4 regions of the Streptomyces sp. NPDC059443 genome follow, and region 1 is predicted to be linked to each of the others. Evidence: riboswitches for the same ligand, from Rfam matches in the RefSeq annotation. Region 1 holds a riboswitch; each other region holds the start of a gene.
The links. A riboswitch is a leader RNA that binds a small molecule or an ion and turns the genes downstream of it on or off. The one in region 1 is predicted to bind cobalamin.

Region 2: another riboswitch for cobalamin. It lies ahead of ACFXDJ_RS05550 (ABC transporter substrate-binding protein); the one in region 1 lies ahead of metE (5-methyltetrahydropteroyltriglutamate--homocysteine S-methyltransferase).
Region 3: another riboswitch for cobalamin. It lies ahead of ACFXDJ_RS02280 (ribonucleoside triphosphate reductase); the one in region 1 lies ahead of metE (5-methyltetrahydropteroyltriglutamate--homocysteine S-methyltransferase).
Region 4: another riboswitch for cobalamin. It lies ahead of ACFXDJ_RS23790 (cobalamin biosynthesis protein); the one in region 1 lies ahead of metE (5-methyltetrahydropteroyltriglutamate--homocysteine S-methyltransferase).

What each region holds. Positions count from the first base shown of each region.
Region 1 covers NZ_JBHYVM010000003.1:55,119-62,852, forward strand. The annotation lists gene ACFXDJ_RS03545 (S8 family serine peptidase) at 1-915, shown strand, start outside; gene ACFXDJ_RS03550 (hypothetical protein) at 1,146-1,796, opposite strand; gene metE (5-methyltetrahydropteroyltriglutamate--homocysteine S-methyltransferase) at 2,127-4,463, opposite strand; cobalamin riboswitch at 4,618-4,844, opposite strand; gene ACFXDJ_RS03560 (3-hydroxybutyryl-CoA dehydrogenase) at 4,994-5,878, opposite strand; partial or broken gene ACFXDJ_RS03565 (hypothetical protein) at 5,893-6,042, opposite strand; gene aceA (isocitrate lyase) at 6,202-7,494, opposite strand.
Region 2 covers NZ_JBHYVM010000004.1:219,714-227,447, forward strand. The annotation lists gene ACFXDJ_RS05530 (N,N-dimethylformamidase beta subunit family domain-containing protein) at 1-860, shown strand, start outside; gene ACFXDJ_RS05535 (VOC family protein) at 1,041-1,439, shown strand; gene ACFXDJ_RS05540 (ABC transporter ATP-binding protein) at 1,399-2,238, opposite strand; gene ACFXDJ_RS05545 (FecCD family ABC transporter permease) at 2,235-3,302, opposite strand; gene ACFXDJ_RS05550 (ABC transporter substrate-binding protein) at 3,299-4,291, opposite strand; cobalamin riboswitch at 4,328-4,461, opposite strand; tRNA gene ACFXDJ_RS05555 (tRNA-Trp) at 4,670-4,746, opposite strand; gene ACFXDJ_RS05560 (glycoside hydrolase family 18 protein) at 4,921-6,237, shown strand; gene ACFXDJ_RS05565 (serpin family protein) at 6,335-7,564, shown strand; gene ACFXDJ_RS05570 (PfkB family carbohydrate kinase) at 7,569-7,734, opposite strand, start outside.
Region 3 covers NZ_JBHYVM010000002.1:138,835-146,568, reverse strand. The annotation lists gene ACFXDJ_RS02295 (NADP-dependent isocitrate dehydrogenase) at 1-384, shown strand, start outside; gene ACFXDJ_RS02290 (GNAT family N-acetyltransferase) at 549-1,082, shown strand; gene ACFXDJ_RS02285 (hypothetical protein) at 1,101-1,565, opposite strand; cobalamin riboswitch at 1,908-2,049, shown strand; gene ACFXDJ_RS02280 (ribonucleoside triphosphate reductase) at 2,027-3,856, shown strand; gene ACFXDJ_RS02275 (anaerobic ribonucleoside-triphosphate reductase activating protein) at 3,853-4,506, shown strand; gene ACFXDJ_RS02270 (hemerythrin domain-containing protein) at 4,610-5,272, shown strand; gene ACFXDJ_RS02265 (aminotransferase class V-fold PLP-dependent enzyme) at 5,407-6,561, shown strand; gene cobF (precorrin-6A synthase (deacetylating)) at 6,579-7,331, opposite strand; gene ACFXDJ_RS02255 ((Fe-S)-binding protein) at 7,350-7,734, shown strand, end outside.
Region 4 covers NZ_JBHYVM010000026.1:5,016-12,749, forward strand. The annotation lists gene ACFXDJ_RS23770 (hypothetical protein) at 1-1,396, opposite strand, end outside; gene ACFXDJ_RS23775 (alpha/beta hydrolase family protein) at 1,550-2,689, opposite strand; gene ACFXDJ_RS23780 (anion permease) at 2,998-4,269, shown strand; gene ACFXDJ_RS23785 (hypothetical protein) at 4,298-4,519, shown strand; cobalamin riboswitch at 4,667-4,830, shown strand; gene ACFXDJ_RS23790 (cobalamin biosynthesis protein) at 4,866-5,828, shown strand; partial or broken gene ACFXDJ_RS23795 (cobyric acid synthase) at 5,825-7,617, shown strand; gene ACFXDJ_RS23800 (putative cobaltochelatase) at 7,614-7,734, shown strand, end outside.

The DNA of each region.
Region 1 (7,734 bases):
ACCCTCGACGTGGAGATGGCGCACGCGGTGGCGCCGGACGCGAAGATCGTCCTGGTCGAGACGGCGGTCGCGGAGACCGAAGGCACCACCGGCCTGCCGGAGATGATGGACGCCGAGAAGTCCCTGATCGACCGCGGCATCGGCGATGTGATCACGCAGAGCTTCGGCGCGACCGAGAACACCTTCCCCGGCTTCGACAAGGGTGACTTCTCCAGCATCAAGAACCTGCGCTACGCCTTCGAGGCCGCGGCGCGCAACCACGTCACCGTGCTCGCCTCCTCGGGCGACGGCGGAGCCACCGACTACAACGCCGACGGCAGCGCCCTCTACGACCACCCCGTCAACTCCTGGCCCTCCTCCGACCCGCTGGTGACCTCCGTCGGCGGCACCCAGCTGCACCTGAACGACGCGGGCAAGCGGACCGCCCCCGAGAGCGTCTACAACGACAACGGCGCGGGCGGCGGCGGCCAGTCGCACGTCTTCACCCGTCCGGCGTTCCAGAACGGCGTCAAGAACATCGTCGGCGCGCAGCGCGGCACCCCGGACATCTCGATGGCCGCCGCGGTCGACGGCGGCGCGTGGATCTACACCAGCTACGACCCGGCCACCACCGGCTGGGACGTCTCCGGCGGCACCAGCGAGTCCAGCCCGCTGTTCTCCGGCATCGTGGCCCTGGCCGACCAGGCCGCGGGCAAGCGCCTGGGCAACATCAACGAGGCGCTGTACTGCCTCTACGGGCGCTCCGCCCACGACCGCTCCACCGGCATCGTCGACGTCAACGACGGTACGAACAACAGCTACGCGGGCGTCACCGGCTACACCGCGGTGAACGGCTACGACATGGCCACCGGCGTCGGCACCCTGGACGCGGCCCGCTTCGTGCCCGCCCTCGCCCGCGAGGGACGGCGCGGCTGACGGTCCGACACCGACACTCCGGCCCGGGTGCGCTGCCGCAGGGGGCGGCGCACCCGGGGCCATCCTGGCCGCGACCACCTTCATCGCGCACCTCTTCGACGTGGCCCCGGACGGGAACGCGCACATCGCCACGCACGCGCCGTTCACCTGCCTGACGCCCCGTCCTTCCTGGACCTCCCGGTCGGCCGGCGGCAGCCGCTGGGCCTGCGAGCGGACGTGCGCTCGTGCGGTCAGGCGATGCGGGTGTGGACGGTGGCGGTGTTGTTGGTGGTGTCCGACTCGGGGCTGGTCGTGTTGACCGTACTGGTGAGCTGGACGGTGCCGCCGCCGTAGGAAGGGGCGTTGCCGGCGATCTGGAGGCGGACGGTCTCACCGGGCATGAGGGTGCCGATGGTCAGGACGATGCGGCCGTCGCTGGTGAGTTCCTCGGAGGCGCTGCCCTGCTGGATGCGGTGGGCGCGGTACTCGATGCCGCCCGGCATGGTCGTGCTGGAGCGCACGTTCTGGGCCGCGGCCTTCCCGGTGTTGGTGATCTCCACGGTCCACAACTGCTCCTCGTCGTGGTCGAGGTATGCGGGCCCGGTGGCCGTGATGCGGACGTCGGCCTTGGCCACGGGCGCAACGGGTACGCCGCCGCCCCAGGGCGCGCCGTGGTTCTTGTCGTAGGCGTCGGTCCAATTGTCGGGGTAGCGGCCGCCGTAGTTGTCCACCCAGCGCTGCCCGTAGTCGGGGCCGTACCCCTTGACCCAGGCATCGCCGTAACCACCGCCGTAAGCGGCGGACGCCGGGGCGGCTGCGGCGAGGGAGCCGCCCGCGACGGCGGTCGTCACGATGAGGGCGGCGGCGCCACGGCGCACGGAACGGGGCAGCGAGGAGAACATGAAGTGAGGAAGCCTTTCGATGAACGGCAAAGCACTGGCCGGACGCCGCTCACGGAACGGCGCGGTACGACACGGATAAGCCTTCCCTGAGCCCGGCGCCGCCTGGTCCGGCGCAGGGCCTTGATCACCAGGACCAAAGCCCTGGCAGGTCCCAGCCCTCAATCGGCCGAAAGGACGAAGGTCGTGGCGAACCGGATGGCAGCTCGCGACTCGCCCTCGGGGAGCTTCCGGGGGACCTCACGGAGGGAGGGGCCAGAGACGGGGAACAGGGCTGGCCGGCCTCCTTCGGGCCGGAACGGGATGTACGCGCCGTTCCGGCCCGAAGGGGCATCAGGCGTCGGTCGAGACCTCCGAGCGCACCAGGCGGGCCGCTTCGACGAGGTTCTCCAGGGAGGCCCGGGTCTCGGGCCAGCCACGGGTCTTCAGGCCGCAGTCGGGATTGACCCAGAGCCGTTCGGCGGGGATCGCCTCCAGCCCCTTGCGCAGGAGGGCCGCTGCCTCATCGGCGGAGGGGATGCGGGGCGAGTGGATGTCCCAGACGCCCGGTCCGACCTCGCGGGGGTAGCCGGCGCCGGCGAGCTCGTCGGCCACCTGCATGTGGGAGCGGGCGGCTTCCAGGCTGATGACGTCGGCGTCGAGGTTCTCGATGGCTTCGACGATGTCGCCGAACTCCGCATAGCACATGTGCGTGTGGATCTGGGTGTCCGGGCGGACGCCGCTGGTGGTGAGGCGGAAGGACTCCGTGGCCCAGGCCAGGTAGCCGGTGTGGTCGGCGGCGCGCAGCGGGAGCGTTTCGCGCAGGGCGGGCTCGTCCACCTGGATGACGGAGGTACCGGCCGCCTCCAGGTCGGTCACCTCGTCCCGCAGGGCAAGGGCGACCTGGCGGGCCGTCTCGCCCAGGGGCTGGTCGTCCCGTACGAAGGACCAGGCGAGCATGGTGACCGGGCCGGTCAGCATGCCCTTGACCGGCTTGGCGGTCTGCGACTGGGCGTACGTGGTCCAGCGGACGGTCATCGGGTCGGGACGGGAGATGTCCCCGGCCAGGACCGGCGGGCGCACGTAGCGGGTGCCGTAGGACTGGACCCATCCGTGCTGGGTGGCGAGGTAGCCGGTGAGCTGCTCGGCGAAGTACTGGACCATGTCGTTGCGTTCGGGCTCGCCGTGCACCAGGACGTCGATCCCGGTCTTCTCCTGGAAGGAGAGCACCTCGCGGATCTCGGCCTCGATCCGCTCCTCGTACCCGGCGGTGTCGATGCGTCCGGCGCGCAGGTCCGCCCGGGCCACGCGCAGTTCGGCGGTCTGCGGGAAGGACCCGATGGTCGTGGTGGGCAGCAGCGGCAGGCCCAGGTGGGCGTGCTGGGCGGCGGCCCGTTCGGTGTAGGGCTGGGCTCGGCGGCCGTCCGCGTCCGTGATCGCCTCGGTCCGCGCCCGGACGGCGGGGTCGTGGGTGATCGCGGAGGTCGCCCGGGAGGCCAGGTCGGCCCGGTTCGCCGCGAGTTCGGCGGTGATCGCGTCGGTGCCCAGGGCGAGTCCGCGGGCCAGGGTGGTGATCTCGGTCGTCTTCTGGCGGGCGAAGGCGAGCCAGCGCCGGATCTGCGGGTCGATGTCGCGCTCGGTCTCGGCGTCCAGCGGGACGTGCAGCAGGGAGCAGGAAGCGGCGACGTCGACCCGCTCGGCGAGGCCGAGGAGGGTGCCGAGGGTGGTCAGCGACTTCTGGTGGTCGTTGATCCAGATGTTGCGGCCGTTGACCACGCCGGCGACCAGCCGCTTGCCGGGGAGGCCGCCCGCCGCGGCGAGGTCGTCGAGATTGGCGGCGGCCCGGTCGGTGAAGTCGAGGGCGAGTCCCTCCACGGGCGCCTTCGCCAGCACGGGCAGGGCCTCGCCGAGACGGTCGAAGTAGGAGGCGACGAGAAGCTTGGGGCGCTCGGTCAGGGTGCCGAGTTCCCGGTAGGTGCGGGCGGCGGCGTTCAGTTCGGCCGGGGTGCGGTCCTGGACCAGAGCCGGCTCGTCCAGTTGGACCCATGCGGCGCCCGCGGCGCGCAGGTCGGCGAGGACCTGGGCGTAGACGGGCAGCAGCCGGTCGAGCAGGGTCAGCGGCTCGAAGTCGGCGGCCGCGCCGGGCGCGGGCTTGGCGAGGAGCAGGTAGGTCACCGGGCCGACCAGGACCGGGCGGGCGGTGTGGCCGAGGGCCAGGGCCTCCTTCAGTTCGGCCACCTGCTTGGCGGAGTCGGCGGTGAAGACGGTGTCGGGGCCGAGCTCGGGGACCAGGTAGTGGTAGTTGGTGTCGAACCACTTGGTCATCTCAAGAGGGGCCACGTCCTGGGTGCCGCGCGCCATGGCGAAGTACCCGTCCAGGGGATCCGCGTCCACGGCGGCCCGGTGGCGCTCGGGGACCGCGCCGACCATGACCGTGGTGTCCAGGACGTGGTCGTAGTACGAGAAGTCACCGGTCGGAATCTCGGTGATGCCCGCCTCGGCCAGTTGCTGCCAGTTGGTGCGGCGCAGGTCGCGGGCGGTGTCCCGGAGGGCTTCGGCGGTGACGCGGCCCTTCCAGTAGCCCTCGACGGCCTTCTTCAGTTCACGGTTCTGACCCTGGCGGGGGTAGCCGTACACGGTGGCGCGTACGGCGGGGTTCGAGGTGGTCACGGAACTCTCCTTCGCGAGCATGTCTCCATGGACCCGGTGACGGGCCGAGGATGCGAAGGGGTGCCGCAACGGGCGGCCCGCCGTGATCGCGTACGACCGAGGTACGCGACGGGGAGGATCCGCCCGAGATGCACGCCGACCCGCCCACGAGGTCACCGGGAAACCGTGCGCGGTCGATCGCGCACGGGCAACGGGCAGGTCTTCGGACTCGCGGGCACGCCTGCCGGTCTCCCGGCGGGCACCTAATGGCCGTCGCTTCCCAGGACCGGTTCAGGTCCCAGTGCGTATGACGGCGGTCGTTCCCGCTCACCGCTGCGGGGCAGTCCCGGATTCCCACCGGGTTCCCTCTTACGACGCTTCCCGCCTGGAGGGCGGGGGCGAACCAGCTGCGAGGCCCACAGTAGGTCGACCGACCGGGGAAGGGACACGACTTTCCACATGTCGGACGGGGAAATGAGACACGGTGGGGGTGCGGCGACACCACGCGCCACACCCCCACCGTTCTCGCGCGCCTCCGGCGCACCCTCAGGCCCGGAGACCTGCCGGGACCCTCAGCCCCGGCCGTACGTGTGGAACCCGCGGCCGCTCTTGCGGCCCAGCAAACCCGCCTGCACCATCCGCTGGAGCAGCGGGGGCGGGGCATACAGGGGTTCCTTGAACTCCTCGTAGAGGGACTCGGCGATGGCCGCGACCGTGTCCAGGCCGATCAGGTCCGCGAGCTTGAGCGGCCCCATGGGGTGGGCGCAGCCCAGTTCCATTCCGGCGTCCACGTCGGCGGCACTGGCGTACCCGGATTCGGCCATGCGAATGGCCGAGAGGAGGTAGGGGACGAGCAGGGCGTTGACGACGAAGCCGGCCCGGTCCTGGGAGCGGACCGTGGTCTTGCCCAGAGCTTCGCGGGCGAAGGCCTCGACTGCGACGAGGGTGTCCGCCGATGTGTGGAGGGAGGAGACGACCTCGACCAGCGGCAGGACGGGGACGGGGTTGAAGAAATGCAAGCCCACGACCCGGTCGGCGCGGCCGGTGGCCATGCCCAGCCGCATGATCGGGATGGCCGAGGTGTTCGTGGCGAGGATGGCCTCCCGATCCTCGACGATCTTGTCTAGGGCGGTGAAGATCTCCGTCTTGGCGTCCGGGTTCTCGGTCACGGCCTCGATGACCAGCTGCCGGTCGGCGAGGTCCTCCAGGTCCCCCGTGAACACGAGCCGGGCCAGGGCGTCTTCGGCGGAGATCCGGTCCAGCTTGCCCCGCTGGACGGCGCGCTCCAGTGAGACGGCGACGCGCTCGCGGGCGGCGCGGCCGGCGGTGGCGTCCGACTCGGCTACGACGGTGTCGAGGCCGGCTCGGGCGCACACCTCGGCGATTCCGGCACCCATCTGGCCTCCACCGACGACTCCGACGCGCTGGATGCGGGACGCCCGCGCGGGGGCGTTCACGCGTTCACCTGCGCGGCGGAGTGGCGGACGAGGTGGCCGAAGTCGACGAGGGAGGCGGACACCGGGCGTCCGTCGGTCTCCAGGTGTTCCTCGGTGAGGTGCCACCCGCGCGGGCGGACCATGAGGGTCGCGACCTGCTCGCCGAGGCGGTACTCCTTGACCTCCTCGTGGCGCTCGCCCGGTGCGCCGAGAACCCGGACACTGCTGGTCGGGGGCTTCAGGGACATGTGGTTCTCCTCAGCGGGGCGGTGGGTGCCCGACACGAACGGCGGTCGGGCACCCACGCGGAATCTGGCCGGCGGGGGACGGTCGAAGAAGAGGGTTTAGTGGAACTGCTCTTCCTCGGTGGAACCTGCGAGCGCGGTGGTGGAGGAGGCCGGGTTGACGGCGGTGGAGACCAGGTCGAAGTACCCTGTCCCCACCTCGCGCTGGTGCTTCACCGCGGTGAACCCCTGTGCCTGGGCGGCGAATTCGCGCTCCTGGAGGTCCACGTAGGCGGTCATGCCGTGTTCGGCGTAGCCGCGGGCCAGGTCGAACATGCCGTGGTTGAGGGAGTGGAATCCGGCCAGGGTGATGAACTGGAAGCGGTAGCCCATCGCGCCGAGCTCGCGCTGGAACTTGGCTATCTGGTCGTCGTCCAGCGCCGCCTTCCAGTTGAAGGACGGCGAGCAGTTGTAGGCGAGCATCTGGTCCGGGTACTGCGCGTGGATCGCCTCGGCGAACTCGCGGGCCTGGGCCAGGTCCGGGGTTCCGGTCTCCACCCAGATGAGGTCGGCGTACGGGGCGTAGGCGAGGCCGCGCGAGATGACGGGGGCCATGCCGTTCCGCACGCGGTAGAAGCCCTCGGCAGTGCGCTCGCCGGTGACGAACCGTGCGTCGCGCTCGTCGACGTCGCTGGTGATGAGGTTCGCTGCGAGGGCGTCGGTGCGGGCGATGATCAGGGTCGGGGTGTCGGCGATGTCCGCCGCGAGGCGGGCCGCGTTCAGGGTGCGGATGTGCTGCGAGGTGGGGACGAGGACCTTGCCGCCGAGGTGGCCGCACTTCTTCTCGGAGGCCAGCTGGTCCTCGTAGTGGATGCCGGCCGCACCCGCCGCGATCATCGCCTTGGTGAGCTCGAAGGCGTTGAGCGGGCCGCCGAATCCGGCCTCGGCGTCCGCGACGATCGGCGCCAGCCAGTCGGTGGTGTCGGCGCCGCCCTCGGCGGTGGCGATCTGGTCGGCGCGCAGCAGCGCGTTGTTGATCCGACGGACCACCTGGGGAACGGAGTTGACCGGGTACAGGCTCTGGTCCGGGTAGGTGTGGCCCGCCTGGTTGGCATCGGCGGCCACCTGCCAGCCGGAGAGGTAGATCGCCTGGAGTCCGGCCCGTACCTGCTGGACCGCCTGGCCGCCGGTCAGCGCGCCCAGGGCGTGGATGTAGTCCTGCTCGTGCAGCTGGCGCCAGAGCCGCTCGGCGCCGCGGCGGGCGAGGGTGTGCTCCTCGCGGACGCTGCCGGAGAGCCGCACCACGTCCTCGGCGCTGTAGGTCCGCTCGATGCCCGCCCAGCGGGGGTCGGACGCCCAGCGCTGCTCCAGCCGCTGGGCCGCCGCCGCCGTCGTCGTGTTCGCCTCTGCCATGACCGTCACCGTTTCCGTGATCGCTGATCGCTGATCGCCGGGTCTGCGAATGCTCTGATCAATCGCTCAGCGCATTGGCACCCTGTGCCTAAGTAGTGGATCGCGGCCGCCGACCCCGCCCGTGGGCCGAGCTGAGCAATGTTGCCGGGTTGCCGGGACAAGACGGCCGGGTTCTCCGGAATCAGGGCATGAATCGGGCCCGGAGCGTCTGCCTCGGCCACCGGGTTCGGCGGGCCGCAC
Region 2 (7,734 bases), on a different contig from region 1:
ACGACGACGGCGCGGGCCTGTTCCTCGTCTACGAGGCTCCGCTGCTCGCACTCGCCGAGCGGCTCGGCATACCCCTGGCGTACACGACGACCACCGACGTGGCCCGGGAGAAGCGGCTGTTGGAGGGGGCTTCGGCCGTGCTCTCGCTCGGGCACGACGAGTACTGGTCGCCGGAGCAGCGCGCGCATTTCACGGCCGCCCGGGACGCCGGCACCAACATCGCGATCCTCGGGGCGAACTGCTGCTTCCGCCGGATCCGGCTGGAGGCGTCCGATCTCGGACCGGACCGCACGCTGGCCTGCTACAAGTCCTCCTACGAGCAGGATCCCGGCTTCAAGCGCGGCCACCCTGCCACCGTCGATTTCCGTTCCGCGCCCGGGGCCGACCCGGAGAGTGCGCTGCTCGGCGTGATCTACGACGGCTACCCGGTGGACGCCCCGTACGTCGTGACCAACCCGGGCCACTGGCTCTTCGAGGGCACGGGCGCGAAGGCGGGCGACAAGTTCGCGCACCTGGTCGGCGTGGAGTACGACAAGGTCAACACCGGTTTCTCCACCCCCCGCCCGATCGAGATCCTGGCCCACTCCCCCGTGGTCTGCGAGGGCCGGCCCAGCCACCAGGACACGGCGTACTACACCGTGCCGAGCGGCGCCGGGGTCTTCGCGACCGGCACCATGCGCTGGGTGGAGGCCCTGGACGCGAAGGGCGACGGGCGCGGCGGAGCCAACCACGGCCTGGACGCGCGCTCGGGTGCGCTGACCACGCGGGTGACGGAGAACCTGCTACGGGCCTTCGCCGCCGGCCCGGCCGGCAAGACCCACCCGGCGCAGGACAACGTGAAGGCGGTGTACGGGGGTTAGCTGCCCCGAGGCCCGGCAGTCCTGAGGCCCGGCGGCCCCGCCGCCGGGCAGCCGGGTAGCCCGAATGCGCTGGACTCCACCCGTAAGGGGTGTTTAGGATCATGTCGCGGCATCGCGTGTCGGTCACCGGCCGGGTGAGACATGGAGGTGCCGAGACGTGCCTTTCGGAGGCATTCACTCATGGCGATTCAGCTCAACCACACGATCATCCACTCCCGTGACAACCGGGAATCCGCAGAGTTCCTGGCGTACTTCCTCGGCCTGGAGGTCGGGACCCCGTGGGGCCCGTTCATCCCCGTAGACACCGCCAACGGCGTCACCCTGGACTTCGCGACCGTCCCGGCCGAGTCCATCACGGCGCAGCACTACGCGTTCCTCGTCTCCGAGGCCGAGTTCGACGAGGCCTTCGAGAAGATCAAGCGGGCGAAGATCACCTACTACGCCGACCCGCACGGCCGGCTGCCCGGCGAGATCAACCACAACGACGGCGGCCGGGGCGTGTACTTCCAGGACCCCTCGGGGCACGGGATGGAACTGATCACCCGCCCCTACGGTTACCAGGAACAGGCCCAGTCATAGCCTGACTCCGGTCCTCCGGCAGGTAGACGATGTCCGGCGCGCCCGTCGTCGGGTGGGTTCCGACGCGGGTCCGGACCCCGTAGACCTCGGCGAGCAGGGGCTCCGTCAGGACCTCCGCGGGGGTGCCCGAGGCCGCCACCCGGCCGGCCGCCAGGACGTACAGGCGGTCGCAGTACATCGCCGCCAGGTTGAGGTCGTGCAGCACCAGCAGGGCGGTGGCCGGCAGGGAGCGGACCAGGCCGAGGATCTCCAGCTGGTAGCGGATGTCCAGGTGGTTGGTCGGTTCGTCCAGGGCCAGCAGGCCGGGATCCTGGACCAGGGCGCGGGCCACCAGGGCACGCTGACGCTCGCCGCCCGAGAGCCCGTCGAAGCGGCGGTCCGCGAGGGCGGCCGCGCCCACGGTCTCCAGGGCCCCGGCGACCTTGCGCAGGTCGTCGGGGCCGTCCTGCTCCCAGAACCGCTTGTGCGGGCTGCGCCCCATGGCCACCACCTCGCGCACGGTCAGCCCGAAGGTGCCGGCCGCGTCCTGGGGCACGACCGCGACCCGCCGGGCGCGGTCCTTCACGCCCAGCGAGGCGGCGTCCGCGCCGTCCAGCACCACGCGCCCGCCGCTCGGGCGCAGGGTGCCGTAGACGCAGCGCAGCAGCGTCGTCTTTCCGCTGCCGTTGGGTCCGACCACGCCGACCGTCTCGCCGGGGCGGGCGATGAGGTCGATCCCGTGCAGCAGCGGCTGCCCGTCGGTCTCGTAACGCACGGCCTCGACCACGAGTTCCACCGGTCCCGATGTCGGACCCTTCATCCCACGACCCCTTCGGTACGGGTGGACCGGCGCAGCATCCACAGGAAGAACGGCCCGCCGACGAGCGCGGTGACCACGCCCACCGGGATCTCCTCCGGCGCGGCGACGGTACGGGCGGCCAGGTCGGCCAGGGTCAGGAACACCGCCCCGCCGAGCGCGGCCACCGGCAGCAGCGCCCGGTGTCCGGCGCCGACGACCATGCGGGCGGCGTGCGGAACCATCAGCCCGACGAAACCGATCGCCCCGCTGTAGGCCACCAGCACCCCGATGACGAGCGAGGTGAGGACGAAGACGGCGGCCCGGAACCGGCCCGTGTCCAGGCCGAGGGTGTGCGCTCCCTCCTCCCCCGCGAGCAGCAGGTCGAGCGGACGGGCCAGGGCGATCAGCAGGCCGGTGCCGACGAGCAGGGCGGCGGCGGGCAGCGCCAGTTCGCCCCAGCGGGCCCCGCCGAGGCCGCCCAGCGTCCAGAACAGCACGCTGCGCATCTGGTCGGGGTGCGCGGCGAGGACCAGGACCAGGCTGGTCAGGGCGGACAGGACGTACTGGACGGCGACTCCGGCCAGGATCAGCCTGCCGGTGGTCATGGCGCCGCCGCGCCGGGCCATCGCGTAGACGGCGACGAGTGCGCCCATCGACCCCGCGAAGGCGGCGAGGGGTACGGCGGCCCCGCCCGCGAACCCGAGGATCCCGGCGCCGAAGACGATCACCAGCACCGCCCCCGCCGAGGCTCCCGAGGAGGCCCCGAGGAGGAAGGGGTCGGCGAGCGGGTTGCGCACGAGGGCCTGGAGCACGGTGCCGGCGACGGCGAGCCCGGCGCCGACGACCGCCCCGAGCAGCACGCGCGGCATCCGGACGTCCCACACGATCGCCCGGAAGGCTCCGCCTCCGCCGCCCGGACCGGCCCCCGTTCCGGGTCCGCCGAGCAGGAGGTCGAGCACCTGGCCCGGGGGGATCCGTACGGGCCCCAGGGCCAGCCCCGCCACGGCCGATAGCGCCAGCGCGGCGGCGAGCACGGCCAGGACGACGGGCGTACGGGTGAACGCGCGGGCGAGCCGGCGCCTCACGCGGCGTCGGGGTGGAGCTGGGCGCCCAGCGATTCGACCGCGTCGGCCACGCGCACGCCGAGCACGGCGGAGGAGAGCGGCAGCACGACGAACCGCTGGTTCTTGATCGCGGGAACCTGTGCCAGCGCCGGGTCGTTCAACAGGCGCTGCTTCTTGGCTTCGACGGTGGTGCCGCCGTAGTCGTAGATGAGGACGACCTCGGGCTTACGCTCGATGACCTTCTCCCACGACACGTCACCGAAGGTGTCCTTGAGGTCGGCGAACACGTTCGTCCCGCCCGCCAGGGAGACGATCTCGTTGCCGATGCCGTTGCCTCCCGAGGTGAAGGCGGAGGAGTCGCCGGAGTCGTAGGCGAAGACCGTCGGCTTGGCCTTGTCCTTCACGCGCCCCGTGACGGCGTCGATGCGGCGCTGCTCGTCGGCGATGAGCTTCTCGCCGCGCTCGGGTACTCCGAAGGTCCGCGCCACTTCGGTGATCTCGGTCTTGAGCTGCCCCAGGCCCACCGGCCCCTCGGTGCAGTACTCCATGCTGAGCCGGGAGTTGATACCGGACTTGGCGAGCCCCTCACGGTCGCGGCCCTGCGCCTTGTCGAAGGCGCTGGAGTAACCCCCGTAGACGAAATCGGGGTTGGCGCCGAGCAGGACCTCCTTGGACGGGTACTCCTTGGCCAGCACCTTGATCTTGTCGTACGCGGGCCGGTAGGCGGACAGTACGGCATCGTCGAGGTAGGCCGTGCCGGCCATCCTCTCCTCCAGCCCGAGGGCGAGGAGCAGCTCGGTGGCGTGCTGGTTCATGCTGACCGCCCGCTGCGGAGGCGCCTGATAGGTGCTGCTGACACCGCAGTTGGTGACGGTGTACGGGTACCCGGGCGCGGCGCCCGGTCCCGCGGCCGCGTCCTGCGCTCCGGGTGAGCCCCCACAGGCGGCCAGCGATATCAGGAGCGGGACGGGGGCGAGCGCGCGCAGCAGGGCGCGGGGGTACGACGACATGGCGAAGCCTCTCCGGGGGATCCGCGTCCCCTGGTCGATGTGAAGAGGCGGTGCGTCAGTGTCTGACTCCCGGTTCCCGTGGGGGCTCCGGTCACAGTGGCGGGACCGCACCGGATTCGCACCGGTTTCCTGTCCTGCACCGCCTGGGTAACCCGGCCCAGTCTGCCAGACGGGTGATCGCCGGCGGTCCCGGCGCACCGCGCCGGCCATGCGGGAGGGGCCCCGGGAAATCTCGTTTCGGCCTTCCGGCCGAGACGGGCCCGGGGGCCAGACTTGTTGCCATGGCCATGGCCAGTGATCGCCGACCCCGGAACACGGCAAAACGGACTCCGGGGAGGTTCCCTGGAGTCCGTTTTCGCAGTACTGCCTGCTCACGCATGGCAGGGGTGACAGGAGTCGAACCTGCGACATTCGGTTTTGGAGACCGACGCTCTGACCAACTGAGCTACACCCCTTCGGCAGGACCAACCATGCCACGGGACGGACTGAAGATCCAATCAATTGGGGGACCCGCCGCGGATCCAGCCGGATCGTGCCGCCCCCTTGACCGGCTCTGGTCCAGACCAATAGTTTCCGCATGCACAGCGCACGCGCCCCGGCACCACTCCCCGCATCCGCAAAGGAAGCCCATGCGCCGCAGCACGCTCGGCAGGCTGGCCGTCGCCGTCTGCTCCCTCTCCCTGCTGACCGCCTTCGCTCCCGCCCACGACGGCTCCGGGCACGAGACCTCGTACAAGAAGGTCGGCTACTTCACCCAATGGGGCGTCTACGGGCGGGACTTCCAGGTCCAGGACCTTGAGAAGAACGGCAGCGCGGGCAAGCTCACGCACATCAACTACGCCTTCGGCAACATCAGCGCGGACGGCAAGTGCTTCACCGGAAACGTCCCCGGGGAGGCCGACGCCTGGGCCGACTACGTGCGTCCGCTGGACGCCGAGAACTCCGTCGACGGGGTCGCCGACGACTGGAGCCAGCCGCTCGCCGGCAACTTCAACCAGTTGCGCGAGCTGAAGGCCAAGCACCCCGGGCTCAAGGTCCTGCTCTCGCTGGGTGGTTGGAGCTGGTCCACGCACTTCTCGGACGCCGCACTGACCCCGGCCTCCCGCAAGGCGCTCGTCGCGTCCTGCATCGACCTGTACATCAAGGGCAACCTCCCGCAGGACGGCAGCCGCGGCGGCGCGGGCGCGGCCGCCGGAATCTTCGACGGGTTCGACATCGACTGGGAGTGGCCCGGTTCGCCCGGCGACTCCGACACCACCTACCGCCCCGAGGACAAGAAGAACTTCGCCGCGCTGGTCGCCGAGTTCCGCACCCAGCTCGACGCGTACTCCCGCGCCCAGAAGCGGAAGTCGAAGTACCAGCTGACGGCCTTCGTCCCGACCGCTCCCGCCAAGATCGACGCGGGGTTCGACGTCCGGCGGATCATGCGCGACCTCGACTTCGTGACCCTCCAGGGCTACGACTTCCACGTCTCGGGCGAGAAGACCACCGCCCAGCAGTCCGCGCTGTACGCCCGCGACGACTTCAGCGTCGACGGCACCGTGGACGCCTGGGAGCAGCGCGGCGCACCCGCGCACAAGCTGGTGATGGGCATGCCGTTCTACGGTCAGGGCTGGACGGGCGTCAGCGGCGGCGGGGACGGCATGGGACAGCCCGCGACGGGTCCGGCGCCGGCCACCTGGTCGGCCGGGTACGAGGACTACAAGGCCCTCAAGAAGCTTGCCGATTCCGGCAGTTACAAGGTCCACCGCGACCGGCGCAACGGGAGCGCCTGGCTCTTCGACGGCTCCACCCTCTGGACGTACGACGACCCGCAGGTGCTGCGCGCCAAGACCCGGTACATCCGCGAAGAGGGCCTGGGCGGTGCGATGTTCTGGTCCCTGGACGCCGACACCGCCGACGGCGAGCTGATGACCGCCGTCGACCAGGGCCTGCGCGGCCACTGACGGGCCGGCCCCGCCGCCGGCCGACACCCTGAACAGCGCCGCCGGGCGGTGGAAAAATGCCCGTCCCGGCGGCGCCCCAACCCGTACGCTCCCGCGCATGAGGATCAAGACGGTACGGGCGGTCAACGCGCTGACCTCGCGCTGGGCGGAGCACGCGGCGACGCAGGGCGCGGGCACGGTGTTCACGGCGGCCGGGGTCTGGCCGCTGCTGGCCCTCCTCGCCGACGGCGCCGACGGCCCGGCCCGCACCGAGCTGGCCGCGACCCTCGGCATACCCGCCGACACGGCCGCCGAGGCCGCGCGGGAGCTGCTGGCCGCGCTGGACGGCGTACGGGGCCTGCGCGCGGCGACCGGACTGTGGACCCGGCGGGATCTCCCGCTGGAGGAGCGGTGGCTGGCCGGGCTCCCGGACGGCGCGCGGGGCACCCTGAGCGGCGACGAGGACACCGACCGCAAGGCGCTCGACGCCTGGGCCGCCGACCGCACCGGCGACCTCATCGAGAAGATACCGGTCGCCCTCGACGAAGACAGCCGCTTCGTCCTCGCCTCGGCGCTGACGCTCGGCCTGCGGTGGATCCAGCCGTTCACGCCCTGGATGACTCGGATCGGCCAAGGCCCCTGGGCCGAGGGCCCGGTACTCGGACTGTTCCGCACCACGGCCCTCCTGGACCGGGTCCGCGTGGCCCACGCGCCGACGGGGCCGGTGACCCTGCTGGAGGTGGTGGGCGACGGCGGTTTGGACGTCCACCTCGTCCTCGGCGAGCCGCAGGCCCCGCCGGGCCAGACCCTCCAGGCAGGCATCGCGGCCGTCACCCGGACCATTCCCACCATGGGCGCGAGCGAGCTCCCCGAAGGGGACCCTGGGCCGGGGCTGCGCATCACACGGGTGCTCTCGGAGGACTCCCAACACCGGCTGGACATCTCGACGGTGGCATTCGAGGTGAAGGCGGAGCACGATCTCCTTCATCATCCGCGGCTGTTCGGGCTGGAGAGCGCCTCGGACGACCGCCAAGGCCACTTCCCGGGGATCAGCACCGACCCGTTGACCATCGACTCGGCCCGTCAGTCGGCCGTGGCGCGTTTCCATGCCGAGGGCTTCGAGGCGGCGGCCGTGACGGCGATCGTCGCGGCCATCGGTTGCGCCGCGCCCCGGCCGAGGTACCGCGTCCGTCGCGCCCAGGTCTCCTTCCACCGTCCCTTCGGCTTCCTTGCCGTCCACCGGACCTCCCGCCTCGTCCTCGCCACGGGCTGGGTCGCGGATCCGCTCCCTTACGAGGAGAACAAGGCGGAGTGGGGCGAGGACGAGGATTGGGACGAGGAGGGCTAGGCCGTCAACCGGCAGTGCTGAGGCGGTGGGCGGCGGCCAGGGCGGCCGTCTCGGTGAAACCGGGTACGCGTCCGGTGCCGCCGCGGCCGGACACGGAGAGCGAGGCGGCCGCCATGGCGTACGCGACGGCGTCGTCGAGGGTGTCGCCAAGCGCGAGCCGGGCGGTGGCG
Region 3 (7,734 bases), on a different contig from region 1:
GAGCACCTCGCCACCACCACCGGCAACGCCCGCGCCCAGGTCCTCGCGGACACCCTGGACCGCGCGACCGGCACCTTCCTCAACGAGGACAAGTCGCCGAGCCGCAAGCTGGGCGGCATCGACAACCGCGGCAGCCACTTCTACCTCGCCCTGTACTGGGCGCAGGAGCTGGCGAAGCAGACCGCCGACGCCGAGCTCGCCGCCTCCTTCGAGGCGCTCGCCAAGACCCTGGGCGAGCAGGAGGAGACCATCGTCGCCGAGCTCATCGCGGTGCAGGGCTCCCCGGCCGACATCGGCGGTTACTACCAGCCCGACGCCGCCAAGGCCTCGGCGATCATGCGGCCGTCCGCGACGCTGAACCAGGCGCTCGCGATCCTCGGCTAGGTCTGCCGGTAGGGACACACTGGAAACACCGCTTCAACGGGTCCGCCCCGGCCGGCAGCCGCCGACCGGGGCGGAGCCGTGTCCGGGGTGGAGCCGTGTCCGGGGCGGGCCCCGGGGCGGAAACCCGGTTGTGGCCGCGGCCCGGCGCAGGCTAGTAAGGCCGCATGATTCAAGGAGAACTGGCCGGACTGCGCGCCCGGCACACCGACGACGTGGCCGTGCTCCACGCCGAGCTCTACGAGGACGTGGCCACGCGCTCGCGCGCCGACACGCGGCCCTGGCGGCCGGTCGGGGCGGCGAGCGGGCACTCCCCGTACGAACCCCGCGAGCCCTCCGACGCCGTGGCCTGCTTCTCCGTAGTGGAGCGGGCCACCGGCGAACTGGCGGGCGAGGCCCTGCTCTGGGCCATCGACGCGCACAACCGCTCCGCCCACCTCGGCATCTCGCTGCGCCCCGGCAGCCGTGGCCGGGGCCTGGGCGAGGACGTCGTGCGACTGCTGTGCCGCTACGGGTTCTCCGTGCGCGGGCTGCAGCGGCTCCAGGTGGACACCCTGGCCGACAACCTCCCCATGATCCGGGCCGCGAGCGCGAACGGATTCGTCCTGGAGGGGACCCTGCGCCGGGCGGCCTGGGTGTGCGGGGAGTTCACGGACGAGGTGGTGATGGGGCTGCTGGCCGAGGACTGGCGGGCCGAGTAGCCGGTCGGGGCGCGGAGTTCACAGCCGGTGCACCCGTTCCTGCGGGAACCCCAGCGGATGGCGTCCGGCCGACAGGATCCGCAGGCCGGGGGCCGCGGTGAGCAGGTCGCGCAGCCAGGCCAGGGTCTCGGGCGCGAGGTGGTCGGAGCCGTCGAGGACGAGCAGCATGTCGCGCTCGGCCAGCCACGACGCCGCGTTCACCGTGCCGTACGGCAGGAACGGCATGCCCGGTACGCAGCCCAGCGCGGCCGTCAGGTCGCGGACCCCGAAGCGGTGGTCCATGCCGACGACGGCCACGCCGTCGTAGAAGTTGGACGCGAGCCGCTCCCCGATCTCCCGCACCAGCAGGCTCCGGGGCTCCCGGAACCGTCCGGTGACGGTGAGCACCCTGCACCGCCGTACGGTGGTGAGCAGGCGGGAAAACTCGACGGACGTGGCCGGAAATATGCCGGCTCCCACGGAATCGCTCACGGAATCGCCCATGGAATCACTCATCGGCACGATGCCCCCCATGCATGCGTGACCATACGCGGCAAGAGGCTTGTTCAAGCCGCATGAAGACGATTATGCGCCACTTTCGCCGGAAGGCCAGGGGAATTCCCTATTCCGCTGAAAGGCCCGTGGCGCCCGATGATCACAGCAGTTGTACAGGCAACGCGCCTTTGTCCACTCCTAGGTGAAGAGCCGCCCTCGGCGTCCGGGCAACGGTCGTCCGCGGCCGAGGCGGCGGACTAGGGAGGCCCGCGGCCCGAGGGCCGGAAGGCCTCTGCCCCGGGACCTTCGTCACCCAATATGTAGTGGTTGCAGGTCCTGCTCGCATCCATATGTAGTGTTGGCCCTGCCGGTTCGGCGGGGTTCGCCCCGACCGAGTCACAGGGAATCCGGTGTGAATCCGGGACTGCCCCGCAACGGTTGTGTCCACCCCGTGTGGACGAGTCCGACCCCTGCCGGCATGTGATCCGTACTTCCGTGCCGAGCCTCGTGGGAGGGCTGCCGTGACTGCTGTCGTCGATGCCGTAGAGACCGTGACCGAGTACCTGGACCGCCGGGACTGGCGGGTGAACGCCAATGCCAACCAGGGCTATTCGCTCGGCGGCCTCATCCTCAACGCGGCGGGCAAGATCACCGCGAACTACTGGCTGGAGCAGGTCTACCCGGCCGACGTGGCCCGCGCCCACCGGGAGGGCGACTTCCACATCCACGACCTGGACATTCTCTCCGGCTACTGCGCGGGCTGGTCCCTGCGCACCCTGCTGGCCGAGGGCTTGGGCGGGGTCCCCGGCCAGATCGACTCCGCCCCGCCCCGGCACCTGTCCTCGGCCGTGGGCCAGATCGTGAACTTCCTGGGCACCCTGCAGAACGAATGGGCGGGCGCCCAGGCCTTCTCCTCCTTCGATACTTACCTCGCCCCCTACGTCCGCCTCGACGCGATGACGTACCCGCAGGTCAGGCAGTGCATCCAGGAGCTGGTCCACAATCTCAACGTGCCCTCGCGCTGGGGCACCCAGACCCCCTTCACCAACCTCACCTTCGACTGGACCTGCCCCGAGGACCTGCGCGATCAGATCCCGGTCGTCGCGGGCGAGGAAGCCGGCTTCACCTACGGCGAGCTCCAGGCCGAGATGGACCTGATCAACCGGGCGTACATCGAGGTGATGACCGAAGGGGACGCCACCGGACGGGTGTTCACCTTCCCCATCCCGACCTACAACATCACCCGGGACTTCCCCTGGGAGAGCGAGAACGCCGAGCGGCTCTTCGCGATGACGGCCAAGTACGGGCTCCCGTACTTCCAGAACTTCATCAACTCCGCACTCGAACCGAACATGATCCGCTCCATGTGCTGCCGCCTCCAGCTCGATCTGACGGAGCTGCTCAAGCGCGGCAACGGCCTCTTCGGCAGCGCCGAGCAGACCGGTTCGCTCGGGGTCGTCACCCTCAACTGCGCCCGGCTCGGGTACGCGTACGCCGGTGACGAGCCGGGACTGCTGGCCGCGGTGGACCGGCTGTGCGATCTCGCCAAGGACAGCCTCGAACTCAAGCGGGCCACCGTCCAGGAGCTGATCGACGGCGGCCTCTTCCCTTACACCAAGCGGTACTTGGGCACCTTGCGCAACCACTTCTCCACCATCGGCGTCAACGGCGTCAACGAGATGATCCGCAACTTCAGCGCGGACGCCTACGACATCACCGCGCCCGAGGGCTACGCCCTCGCGGTCCGGCTGCTGGACCGGGTCCGGGCCCGGATGGTCGAGTTCCAGGAGAGCACCGGCCACCTCTACAACCTGGAGGCCACCCCGGCCGAGGGCACCACCTACCGCTTCGCGAAGGAGGACCGGGCCCGCTTCCCCGGGATCCTCCAGGCCGGCACCGACGCCAACCCGTACTACACCAACTCCTCGCAGCTGCCCGTCGGATGGACCGACGACCCCTTCGAGGCGCTGGAGCGCCAGGACGAACTCCAGGGCAAGTACACGGGCGGCACCGTCCTGCACCTGTACACCCCCGAGCGGATCCCGACGGCCGAGGCCTGCCGCGCACTCGTACGGCGCTCGCTGGAGACCTTCCGGCTCCCGTACCTGACGGTCACCCCGACCTTCTCCATCTGCGCCGACCACGGCTACCTGGCGGGGGAGCGGCCCGAGTGCCCCAGCTGCGGCGCGGCGTGCGAGGTCTGGACCCGGGTCATGGGCTACCACCGCCCGGTGTCCTCCTTCAACATCGGCAAGAAGGGCGAACACGCCGAGCGCGTCCCCTTCAAGGCGGCGGCGTGACCTCCGGACCCCCGGCCCCCGCCGTGCCGCCGGGCCCGGCCGCCTCCGCCGAGGTCATCCGGATCGGCGGCTGGTCCCGCCTGTCCACCTGCGACTGGCCGGGCCGGCTCGTGACCACCGTCTTCTGCCAGGGCTGCCCCTGGCGCTGCGGCTACTGCCACAACCCCGGCCTGCTGCCCGCCCGTGCCCCGGCCGCCGTCTCCTGGGACGAGGTGCTCGGCCACCTCGCCCGCCGTACGGGGCTGCTCGACGGGATCGTCTTCTCCGGCGGGGAGCCGCTGCTCCAGCGCGGTCTCGCGCAGGCCGTACGAGAGGCACGCGCCCTGGGCCTCCAGGTCGGCCTGCACACCGGCGGAGCCTTCCCCCGGCGTCTCGCCCGGCTGCTGGACGGGGGCCTGCTGGACTGGGTCGGCTTCGACGTCAAGGCCCCGCCCGGCCGTTACGAGCGGGTCACCGGAGTCGGCCACGCGGCCGCCTCGGCGGAGCGCAGTCTGCGACTCCTCCTGAGTTCGGGCGTGCCCCACCAGCTCCGCACCACGGTGGACCCGTCCCTCCTGGACCCGCCCGCGATGGCGGACCTGGACGACTGGCTCGCCGGACTGGGTGCGCGGGCCACACTCCGCCAGGAGATGCGCCCGCCGAAGTCCTAGTGTCCCGATCCGCCCGCGCGCTGCCGTGCGCCCTGGCGCCTGCGGGCCGGGGTGCGTCACGCTGGTGGCGGACGTGTCCGTCAAGACCGGGGGGTCATCGGAGATGGAGAGTCAGGGAAGGCCGTTCACGCACGACATGGTCGTGGTCCACCGGATGTTCCGGCGGGAGTTCCACGAGGCGGCGGACCGGGTGCGCACGGCGCCCGAGGGGGGCCGCGCGCAGGTCAAACGGGTCGCGGAGCGGCTGTCGCTGCTGCTGGAGACCCTGCACCACCACCACGCGGGCGAAGACGCGCTGCTGTGGCCGAAGCTGACCGAACGGCTTCCCGGGCAGGGGGATCTGTGGCGCCGGATGGAGGACCAGCACGAGGGCCTGGCGGAGCGCCTCGCCCGGGCCGCCGCGCTCCTGGACCGGTGGTCGGCCGTGGTCAACGAGCGGGACGGCGCCGAGCTGGTCGCCGTACTCGAAGAGGTGTCGCGGTCGGTCGACGCGCACTTCGACGAGGAGGAGCGCGAGGTGCTGCCGCTGGTCGCCGGGGTGGTCTCGCCCGAGGAATGGGCGATGGTCGGTGAAGCGGCGCGGACGGCGGTGCCGAAGAGCAAGCTGTTCACCGTCCTCGGGATGATCCTCAAGGACGCGGACGCGCAGGAGCGGGAGATGATCATCGGCGAGATGCCGCTCCCGCCCCGGGTGATCTGGCGCGCGGTCGGCGAGCGGAACTTCCGCCGGCGGGAGCTGCGGCTCCGGCCGGACGGCAAGCCCTGAGGGCCTGAGGCCGTGAGGCCCTGATGGGCTAGGTCGTCTCTTTGAGGGGTTCCGGGGCGGGCGGCGCCGGGGGATGATCCACTGGAACATCAGCGCCCCCGCTCCCACCCCACCACCCCCTCACGGAGGTCGACGTGACCGCGCCCACCGAGTCGATACGCCCCGCGGAGTTCGCCGGCGGCCGGGCCCTGTTCGGGCTCGACCCCGCCGTCGCCCACCTCAACCACGGCTCCTTCGGCGCGGTGCCCCACCCCGTGCGGGAGGTCCAGGCCGCCCTGACGGCCGAGGCGCACGCCGACCCCGACGCCTTCTTCATCGGCGCCTCCGACCGCCTCGGCGCCGCCCGCGCCCGGATCGCGGCCCGCCTCGGCGCCGCGGACCCGGACGGGCTCGCCTTCATCTCCAACGCCACCGAAGGCGCCAACCTCGCCCTCGACGCCATCGAGCTCGCCGAGGGCGACGAGATCCTGGTGACCGACCACGGCTACGGCACCGTGGTCGAGGCCGCCGCCCGCCGCGCCCGGGTCACCACCGTCACCCTGGACCCGTTCCTCCCCGACGAGGACGCCGTACGGGAATCCGTGCTGGCCGGGCTGACGCCGCGCACGAAGGTGGCGCTGCTCGACCACATCAGCTCTCCCACCGCCCGGGTCATCGCCTCGCCCCGGCTGCTCGCCGACCTCAGGGCCCGGGGCGTCACCACCGTCGTGGACGGCGCGCACGCGCCCGGCGCGCTCGCCGACCCGCTCGGCGGCGGCGCCGACTTCTGGTTCGGCAACCTCCACAAGTGGGGCTACGCCCCGTCGGGCACCGCGATCCTCGCCGTGGCCCCGGGCCACCGCGACCGGGTCCGCGCCCTCGTACCGTCCTGGGAGGACCACCACGGCTTCCCGCGCTCGGTCGAGTACCGCGCCACCGTCGACTACACCGGCTGGCTCGCCGCCCCGGAGGGACTGGACCTCCTGGAGCGGCTCGACGCCGCCAAGGTACGGGCCCACAACAGCGCGCTGGCCGCCCACGGCGCCGCGCTGCTCGCCGCCATCCCCGGACTCACCGCGCTCCCGCACACCGAGGGCCTGCCCATGCGCGCCCTGCGGCTGCCCGCCGGAACGGCCGAGACCCGCGAGGACGCCACCGTCCTGCGCGAGCGGATCGCGGCGGAGGCCGGAATCCGGGTGCTGATCTGGCCGTGGGCGGGCGGCGGCGGGATCCGGGTGTGCGGGCAGGTCTACAACCGGGCCGAGGAGTACGAACGGCTCGCCGAGGTCCTGCCCGCCTACCTGGCCTAGCCTGGCCCAGGGCCCGGTCAGCCGCGCCGGAGCAGGTACGTGTCCATGATCCAGCCCTTGCGGGCGCGGGCCTCGGCGCGCAGCTCCTCGATCCTGCCGGCCACCTCGGCCAGCTTCCCCGAGACCAGGATCTCGTCGGGGGTGCCCACGTAGGCGCCCCAGTAGATGTAGAGGTCCTGGTCGAGGTGGGCCGTGAAGGCGTGCCGGGCGTCCAGCATCACCACCACGTCGTCCACATCGGCCGGCCAGCCCTCGGCGAGCCGCCGTCCGGTGGTGATCTGGACCGGCCGGCCCACCCGGTTGAGGTTGGTGCGGTGCCGGGCCAGCAGCGAGGAGATGCTGCTGATGCCGGGCACGACCTCGTGCTCGAAGGCGACCCGCCCCTTCTCCAGCACCTCGTCGAGGATCGCGAGGGTGGAGTCGTAGAGCGAGGGATCGCCCCACACCAGGAACGCCCCGGTCTCGCCCTCCGCAAGGTCCTCGGCGATGAACCGCTCGAAGAGCTCGGCCCGCGCGCTGCGCCAGCCGTCCACGGTGGGGGTGTAGTCGGCGGGGGTCCGGTCCCGGTCGGGGTCGCGGCCCTCCACCAGTCGGTGGCCGGGGCGGGCGTGCTCTTCGAGCATCGCGCGCCGCAGCCCGGTCAGATCCGCCTTCTCCTCGCCCTTCTCCAGGATGAGGAACGCGTCCGCCGCGCCGATCGCCTTGACCGCCTGGAGTGTCAGGTGGTCCGGGTCGCCCGCGCCTATGCCGATCACTGAGAACTTCTTCACCGGGCTATTCTGCCCGTCATGCGCGTCGCCTTGTTCGTCACCTGCGTCAACGACGCCGTTTACCCGCGCACCGGCATCGCCGTGGTCCGCCTCCTGGAGCGGCTCGGGGTGAGCGTGGACTTCCCGGCGGCGCAGAGCTGCTGCGGGCAGCCGCAGTACAACACCGGCTACCGGCGCGAGGCCGAACCGCTGCTCCGGCGCACCGCCGAGGCCTTCGCCGGGTACGAGTACGTCGTCACCCCCTCGGGCTCCTGCGCCGCCATGATCCGCGCCCACTACCCCCGGATCGGGCGCGCCGCCGAGGTGGAGGGGCGGGGGCCCGGGCTGGCCGGGCTGGCCGAAGACCTCCTGCCGCGGGTGTACGAGCTCACCGAGTTCCTGGTGGACGTCCTCGGGGTGACGG
Region 4 (7,734 bases), on a different contig from region 1:
CCGTCCGGGGATGACCGACCGCGCGGACCTCGTCCAGCAGCCGCGGGACCGTGGTCCGCACGGCCGAGTCCAGGTGGCGGGCGAGCAGCTCGGCTTCGCCGTGGTCGGCGATGGCCGCCGCCGTGTCCACCCAGAGCCAGGTCTGCTCCTCGGGGGTGAGCACGTCCTGCGCCTCGTCGGGGTCGACCCCGTCGTGCTCGGCGAGCCAGAGCAGGGCGTAGGGCCGCAGGGCCGCCTCGCGGGAGGCGGCGCGCACCTCGGACTCGGCCGGGGCTCCGACCACGCGCAGCGCGTCAAAGGCGAGCCCGCGCAGCAGGGCGTCCTCGCCACGGGCGGCGAGCAGCAGCTCGGAGACGGCGTGGCCGACGGGCCGGGCGGCCAGCCAGGCCTGGTACTCGGCGCGGGCCGGGCCCGGAGTGAGCCGCGCACAGCCGCGGAGCATGGCGGCGGCGGACTGCTCGATGTTCCCGGCCGGGCTCTGCGCGGCGACGCAGATCTGCTCCAGCTTGACCCAGACGGCCCAGCTCCCGAGCGGGGTGAGGGTGGCCTGGGCGGGACCGAGGGTGACGGCGTCGACGGCCGCGAGGCCGCCGAGCGCCCAGCGCAGCAGCCGGGCGAGCGGTACGGGGGACGCGGCCTGCGCGGGGCCCGCCTGCGCGGGATCTGCCTGCGCGGGATCTGCCTGCGCGGGATCGGAGGCGCCCTGCTCGGGGTCGCCCTGCTCGGAACCGTCCGCGTGCGCGGTGGCCTCGTAGGGGACCTCGCACCGCTCGTCGCGCAGTTCGTCGACGCGCTGCCCGAGCAGGTCCAGCAGGTCGGGGACGGTCACGGGACCGGCGGAGAGCTGGAGCAGGGAGAGCAGCTGGGGCATGGCCTCGACGACCTCGGCGACGGCCGCGGGGGCGATGTCGGCGGGGGCGGGGTGGACCAGCGACCAGGCGTCGAAGAGGGCGACCCAGCCGCGCAGCACGGCGGTGTCGTCCCGGTCCCAGGCGCGCAGGCGCCAGCCCGGCCGGGCATGGCCTCCGTGCACCTCGACCAGACCCGCCAGCCGGGAGCGGTCCCAGCCGACCCGGATCTGGCCGTGCGTCAGGCGCAGCTGTGCGGCGGCGCGTTCGACGTCGGCGGCGGGCAGCGCGCCCGCCGGAGCGGGCCTGCCGCCGTCCCCGGCGCCGAGGTTCAGCTCGGCCCAGCGGGCCAGCCGTACGGCGTCGGCGAGCGAGGCGCGGGCTCTGTTCGCCAGGTCGGCCGTGGCGGGGGTACCCGCCGGAGGCCTGGGGACGGTCCGGGTTCGCCGGTCGGTCACCTCTTTGCGGGCTGCGCCCGCGGACCTCGGGTAGACGAGTCGGAGTCTGGAGTCGCGAGCCAACTGCTCATCAGGCTTTCGGGACGTCACGTGAGCAGTCTCGCCCGTCACCGGCCGAAAGCCCAAACGGAACCGGCCATTGCCATAAGCCACCGGCGGGACAGACCGGGACAACCCGCCCTCCTCGTCCCTCCCGGCACCCATTCTTGGGAAAACACGTCGGACGGTCCGTCACATCGGGCCTCACATAAGAGGGGTCAGGAAGCGGCGCAGCGCCTCCTCGTATCCGGCCGGGTCGGCGTTCCACATCGCCCCGTGCGCGGCTTCGCGGACGGGCCGCAGCGTCACCAGATCCGGGCGGGCGGCGGCGAGCCGGCGGGAGGGCTCCCAGGGCGCGAGGGTGTCGTCGGGGCCGTGGAAGATCAGGACGGGGACCCGCAGCGCGGCCGGATCCGATCCCGGGGCCCGCCGGTCGGCGCGCAGCCCCGCCCGGCCCTCGGCGGCCTTGGCCGCGAGCGGAAGCAGCGCGGCCGGGGTGCGGCGCGCCGCGGCGAGGGCGCGCAGGGTGGCGTGCCAGTCCAGGACGGGAGAGTCGAGCACCAGCCCGGAGATCCGGTCGGCCAGCGCCGAGCGCTCGGCCGCGTGCAGGGCCATGGTGGCGCCGGTGGACCAGCCGTGCAGGACGACCCGGCGGGCTCCGTAGCGCAGGGCGTAGCGGATGGCGGCGTCGAGATCGCGCCATTCGGACTCGCCGAGGTGGCCGAGGCCGTCCGGGGACTCGGGGGCTCCGAGGTCGCCGCGGTAGCCGAGGTCCAGGACGGGCATCCGCTGGCGGTGGAGGAAGGGCATCACCACCATCGGGTGCTCACGGGTCGCGCCGAGCCCGTGCACGGTGATCACCCAGGTGTCGCGGGCGGCGGGCACGAACCACGCGGGCAGCGCGCCGAGCTCGCCCGGAACGTCCACGTCGGCGTGGTCCAGCCCGAGGGCGGTGCTCGGATTGCCCAGGTGGACCTGGGGAGTCATGGTGACGCGAGTGCCGGGTTCGAGGCTGCCGTGGGTGACGGCGACGAGCCTGCGCACCACGGTGTCGGGGCCGTGCGGGGCGTCGGGAAGGACGGGCCCGACCACGGCGTGCACCCCGGGCGCGGTCAGCCCGTAGGTGCCGGGGCACAGGGAGGCCAGCGACCGGGTCAGCTCGACCCGGCCGGCGGCCGTGGAGTGGACGCTGAGCCGGGGGCTGCCCGGGAGCGGGCGGCCGGGCTCGGTCCGCAGGGCGGCGTCGGCGGCGTACCGCCCGGCGAGGGCGGCGGCGGTTACGGCCGCGCCGGCGCCCAGGAGAGTCGTGGTGACGGCCGCTGCCGTCGCTGTGGCGGTACGCACCGCTCCAGTGTCGAGGCGGATGCGGCGGCGGGCCACCGGAGGGGAGGTGCGGGAGCGGCTCGCCGGAGGGTGATCTGGGTCTCTTCCGGATTCCGTTTGCGCGCCGGCCCGTACCGGAAGTCCCGCCCCGGAGCGGGCCCGGACCCGCCCGTGACGTGCGTCAATCGATGGATCCGCGGCGTTACCGGGACGAAGGTCCCGATCGGGTCTCGGGTCGATACACCGTACGACCCCCGTCAGTTCACCTTCCGTTCATTCAGGTTGCCTACGGTCCACGAACCACTGACGTCAAACAGAAGCCTGGGTAAATGGAGCACATAACGCTTCTCCTCGGGATCGTGATCATCACCGCTCTCGTGTTCGATTTCACGAACGGTTTTCACGACACGGCCAACGCGATGGCCACCACCATCTCGACCGGCGCCCTCAAGCCCAAGACCGCGGTGGCCATGTCCGCCGTGCTCAACCTCGTCGGCGCTTTCATGTCCGTGGAGGTCGCCAAGACGATCTCCAAGGGCCTGGTCAACGAGGAAGGCATCCAGCCGGAGGTCATCTTCGCCGCCCTGGTCGGCGCGATCCTCTGGAACCTCGTCACCTGGCTGGTCGGACTGCCCTCCAGCTCCTCGCACGCCCTGATGGGCGGCCTGATCGGTGCCGCGGTCGCTTCGGCCGGCCTGGGCGCGGTCAACGGCAGCGTCGTCGTCACCAAGGTGCTGATCCCCGCGGTCGCCGCTCCGATCGTCGCCGGCGTCGCCGCGTACCTGGCCGCGAAGGTCACGTACAAGGTCGGCAAGGGCATGGGCGAGAAGACCTCGGCCAAGGGCTTCCGCGCCGGCCAGATCGCCTCCGCCGGGCTCGTCTCGCTGGCGCACGGCACCAACGACGCTCAGAAGACGATGGGCATCATCACCCTGGCGCTCGTCGCCGGCGGTGCCATCGCCCCCGGCTCCAACCCGCCGGTCTGGGTCATCGTCTCCGCCGGCATGGCCATCGCGATGGGCACCTACCTGGGCGGCTGGCGCATCATCCGCACCATGGGCAGCGGCCTGACCGACCTGCAGCCGCAGCAGGGCTTCGCCGCCCAGACCTCGGCCGCCAGCGTCATCCTGGCCTCCTCGCACCTCGGCTTCTCCCTCTCCACCACGCACGCGTGCTCCGGCGCCGTGATGGGCTCGGGTCTGGGACGCAAGGGCGGTGTGGTCCGCTGGTCCACCGCCACCCGCATGTTCATCGCGTGGGGCCTGACCCTGCCGGCCGCGGCCCTGGTCGCTTCCGGTGCCGAGCTGGTCATGCGCACCGGTGACATCGGCGTCGTCGCCGTCGCGCTCTTCCTGGTCGCCTCCTGCGTCGCCATCTGGTTCATCTCGCGCCGCCAGGTCGTCGACCACACCAACGTCAACGAGGTCGCCCCGGCCGGCGCCGAGGAGCCGGGCGTGGTCACCACGGCCATGGCCGCCGTCGCCGTCCCGCCGGTCGCGGGCACCGCCGCCGGCACCACCGCCGCGGTGACGGACGAGGCCCTGAAGGCCACCATCCCGGCCGCCCCCGCGACCCCCGCGGCTCCGGCCGCCGCGGTCTGACCCCGAGAACGACAGAGGAATCCGCAGCATGAAGATCGACTGGGCAGCACTCGGCTCCGTCTTCGGGGTCAGCCTCACCGCCACCGTCGTCCTCGTGACCCTGTTCACCCTGGGTCTGATGGGCCTCTCCAAGCACGAGGCCGCCACCGAGCAGGGCGGCGCCGCCACCCTGGCCCGTACCGGCGCCTACGCCTGCTTCGCGCTCTGCGCGGCGGCCGTGAGCTACGGGATCTACCTGATCGTCGCCTGAGACGCCGGGCCCCGTGTTGAAGGCTCCCTCCGGGTTCACCCCGGGGGGAGCTTTCGCGTGCCCGCCCCCTGCCTCGCCGCCGCCCCGGACCCGTCCCGCACCCGTCCCGGCCCACCCGTCTCCACCACCCCACAGCAGGTCAACGGCGAGTTGACGGGCCTTCGCGGTGCGTGGTGGACTGCCCGAGCCAATACGGCGGCATGGAGAGGAAGTCCGGTGCGAATCCGGCGCGGTCCCGCCACTGTCACCGGAGCACTCAAGCCGAGTGCGACCGGGAGCCAGGAACTCTCGCCGCCGGACACGTCGAACCAGGGCGCGGACCCTGAGTGAGGACATACCTGCCACCATGCGTGCCGATCGCGTCTTCGCGTACGGCGCCACGGCCGGCCTGATCGGCGACCGGATCCTCGGGGATCCGCGCCGAGGGCACCCCGTGGCCGCCTTCGGACGAGCCGCCGCCACGGTCGAACGCGCCCTGTGGCGCGACGACCGCGCCCGCGGCGCCCTGCACACCCTGGTCTGCGCCGGGGGCGCGGCCGCCATCGGCGCGCTGGGCGCCCGCGCCGTGCGCTCCCGGCCCGCGGCTGCCCGCATAGCCCTGACCGCCGCCGCCACCTGGGCCGTCGTGGGCGGCACTTCCCTGGGCCGCGAAGCCCGCGCCATCGGCGGGGCGCTCGCCGCCGGAGACGCCGAGACGGCCCGCGAGCGGCTGCCGCACCTGTGCGGGCGCGACCCCCAGGCCCTGGACGAACAGCAGATGGCCCGCGCCGTGGTGGAGTCGGTCGCCGAGAACACCTCCGACGCGGTGGTCGGAGCCCTGGTGTGGGGCGCCGTCGGCGGCGTCCCCGGACTGCTGGCCTTCCGCGCCGTGAACACCCTGGACGCGATGGTCGGCCACAAGTCCCCCCGCTACCTGCGCTACGGCTGGGCCTCGGCCCGGCTCGACGACCTCGCGGGCTGGCCGGGCGCCCGGCTGACGGCCCTGGCCGCCGTACTGGCCGGCCCCGACCGGCGGGGAGCCGTACGGGCCTGGCGCGCGGACGCCGCCAAACACCCGAGCCCGAACGCGGGGCCGGTGGAATCCTCGTTCGCCGGGGCGCTCGGCGTCCGGCTGGGCGGGACCCTGGCCTACGGGGGGCGGGTCGAGCACCGGGCGGTGCTCAACGGCGAGGAGGGGCGGCCGGTGGAGGTCGCCGACATCGAGCGGGCGGTCCGGCTGTCGCGGCAGGTGACTTGGGTGGCGCTGGGGGCCTGTGTGGCCGCCCGGACGCTGATCTCCCGTACGAAGAGGAAGGGGCGGCGCGCATGAGCGGCGGCGCGAAGCGCGGCGGGGGGCTCCTCGTCGCCGGTACGACATCGGACGCGGGCAAGAGCGTGGTCACGGCGGGCATCTGCCGGTGGCTGGCGCGCAGCGGGGTGAAAGTGGCCCCGTTCAAGGCGCAGAACATGTCCCTGAACTCCTTCGTGACGCGCGAAGGCGCGGAGATCGGCCGGGCGCAGGCCATGCAGGCGCAGGCCGCGCGCGTGGAGCCGACCGCGCTGATGAACCCGGTGCTGCTCAAGCCGGGCAGCGACCGCAGCAGCCAGGTGGTGTTGCTGGGCAAGCCGGTGGGCGAGATGAGCGCCCGCGGTTTCTTCGGGGGGTCCGGGGGGTCGTCCCCCGGGAAGGCGCTGCACGGGGGACGTCAGGAGCAGTTGCTCGGCATCGTGACGGACTGCCTTGAGCAGTTGCGGGGCACGTATGACGCCGTGATCTGCGAGGGGGCGGGCAGCCCGGCCGAGATCAACCTGCGGCGCACCGACATCGTGAACATGGGCATCGCGCGGGCCGCGCGGTTCCCGGTGGTCGTGGTCGGCGACATCGACCGGGGCGGGGTCTTCGCCTCGTTCTTCGGCACCACGGCGCTCCTGTCGCCCGAGGACCAGTCGCTGATCGCGGGCTACCTGGTCAACAAGTTCCGCGGCGACGTCTCCCTGCTGGAGCCCGGCATGGAGATGCTGCGGGGCCTGACGGGGCGGGCGACGTACGGGGTGCTGCCCTTCCAGCACGGTCTGGGCATCGACGAGGAGGACGGCCTGCGGGTCTCCCTGCGGGGTGCGGTACGGGAATCCGTGGTCGCCCCGCCCGTCGGCGAGGACGTGCTGCGGGTCGCGGTGTGCGCGGTCCCGCTGATGTCGAACTTCACGGACGTGGACGCGCTCGCGGCGGAGCCGGGGGTGGTGGTGCGGTTCGTGGACCGGGCCGAGGAACTGGCCGACGCGGACCTGGTCGTCGTACCGGGTACTCGGGGGACGGTCAAGGCGCTGGCGTGGCTGCGAGAGCGGGGGCTCGCGGACGCCCTGGCCCGGCGGGCCGCCGAGGGGCGGCCGGTGCTGGGCATCTGCGGCGGGTTCCAGGTGCTGGGCGAACGGATCGAGGACGAGGTCGAGTCGAAGGCCGGTTCCGTGCCGGGGCTCGGGCTGCTGCCGGTGCGCGTGCGCTTCGAGCGGGAGAAGACCCTGGCGCGGCCGGTGGGTTCGGCGCTGGGCGAGTCGGTCGAGGGCTACGAGATCCACCACGGCGTGGCCGAAGTCCTGGGCGGGACCCCCTTCCTGGACGGCTGCCGGGTCGGGGAGGTGTGGGGCACCCACTGGCACGGCTCGCTGGAGTCGGACGGCTTCCGCCGGGCGTTCCTCCGGGAGGTCGCCTCGGCGGCGGGCCGGCGCTTCGTTCCGGCTCCGGACACGTCGTTCGCCTCGCTGCGTGAGGAACAGCTGGACCTGCTGGGCGATTTGATCGAGGAGCACGCGGACACGGATGGTCTGATGCGCCTGATCGAAGGCGGGGCCCCGGCGGGCCTTCCGTTCCTCCCCCCGGGCGCGCCGTGACGGAGACCCTGCGGGGCCCGTCCCCTACCCGCCCTTCCACCGTTCCCCGGGCTCTGCCCGGACCCGCGCCTCAAACGCCGGCGAGGCTTGAATTGCGCTGCGCGCAATCCAGCCCGCCGGGCCAGATCCAGCCCCGCCGGCGTTTGAGGCGCGGGGTCCGGGGCAGCGCCCCGGCAGCGGCGCCGCAGACGACAACGGTCCGCACCTTCGAAGGAGTGAGCAACACGTGAGTACGCCCTACCCGTTCACCGCACTGGTCGGTCAAACCGACTTGCGCCTCGCGCTGCTGCTCAACGCCGTGAGCCCCGCGGTCGGCGGCGTACTCGTGCGCGGCGAGAAGGGGACGG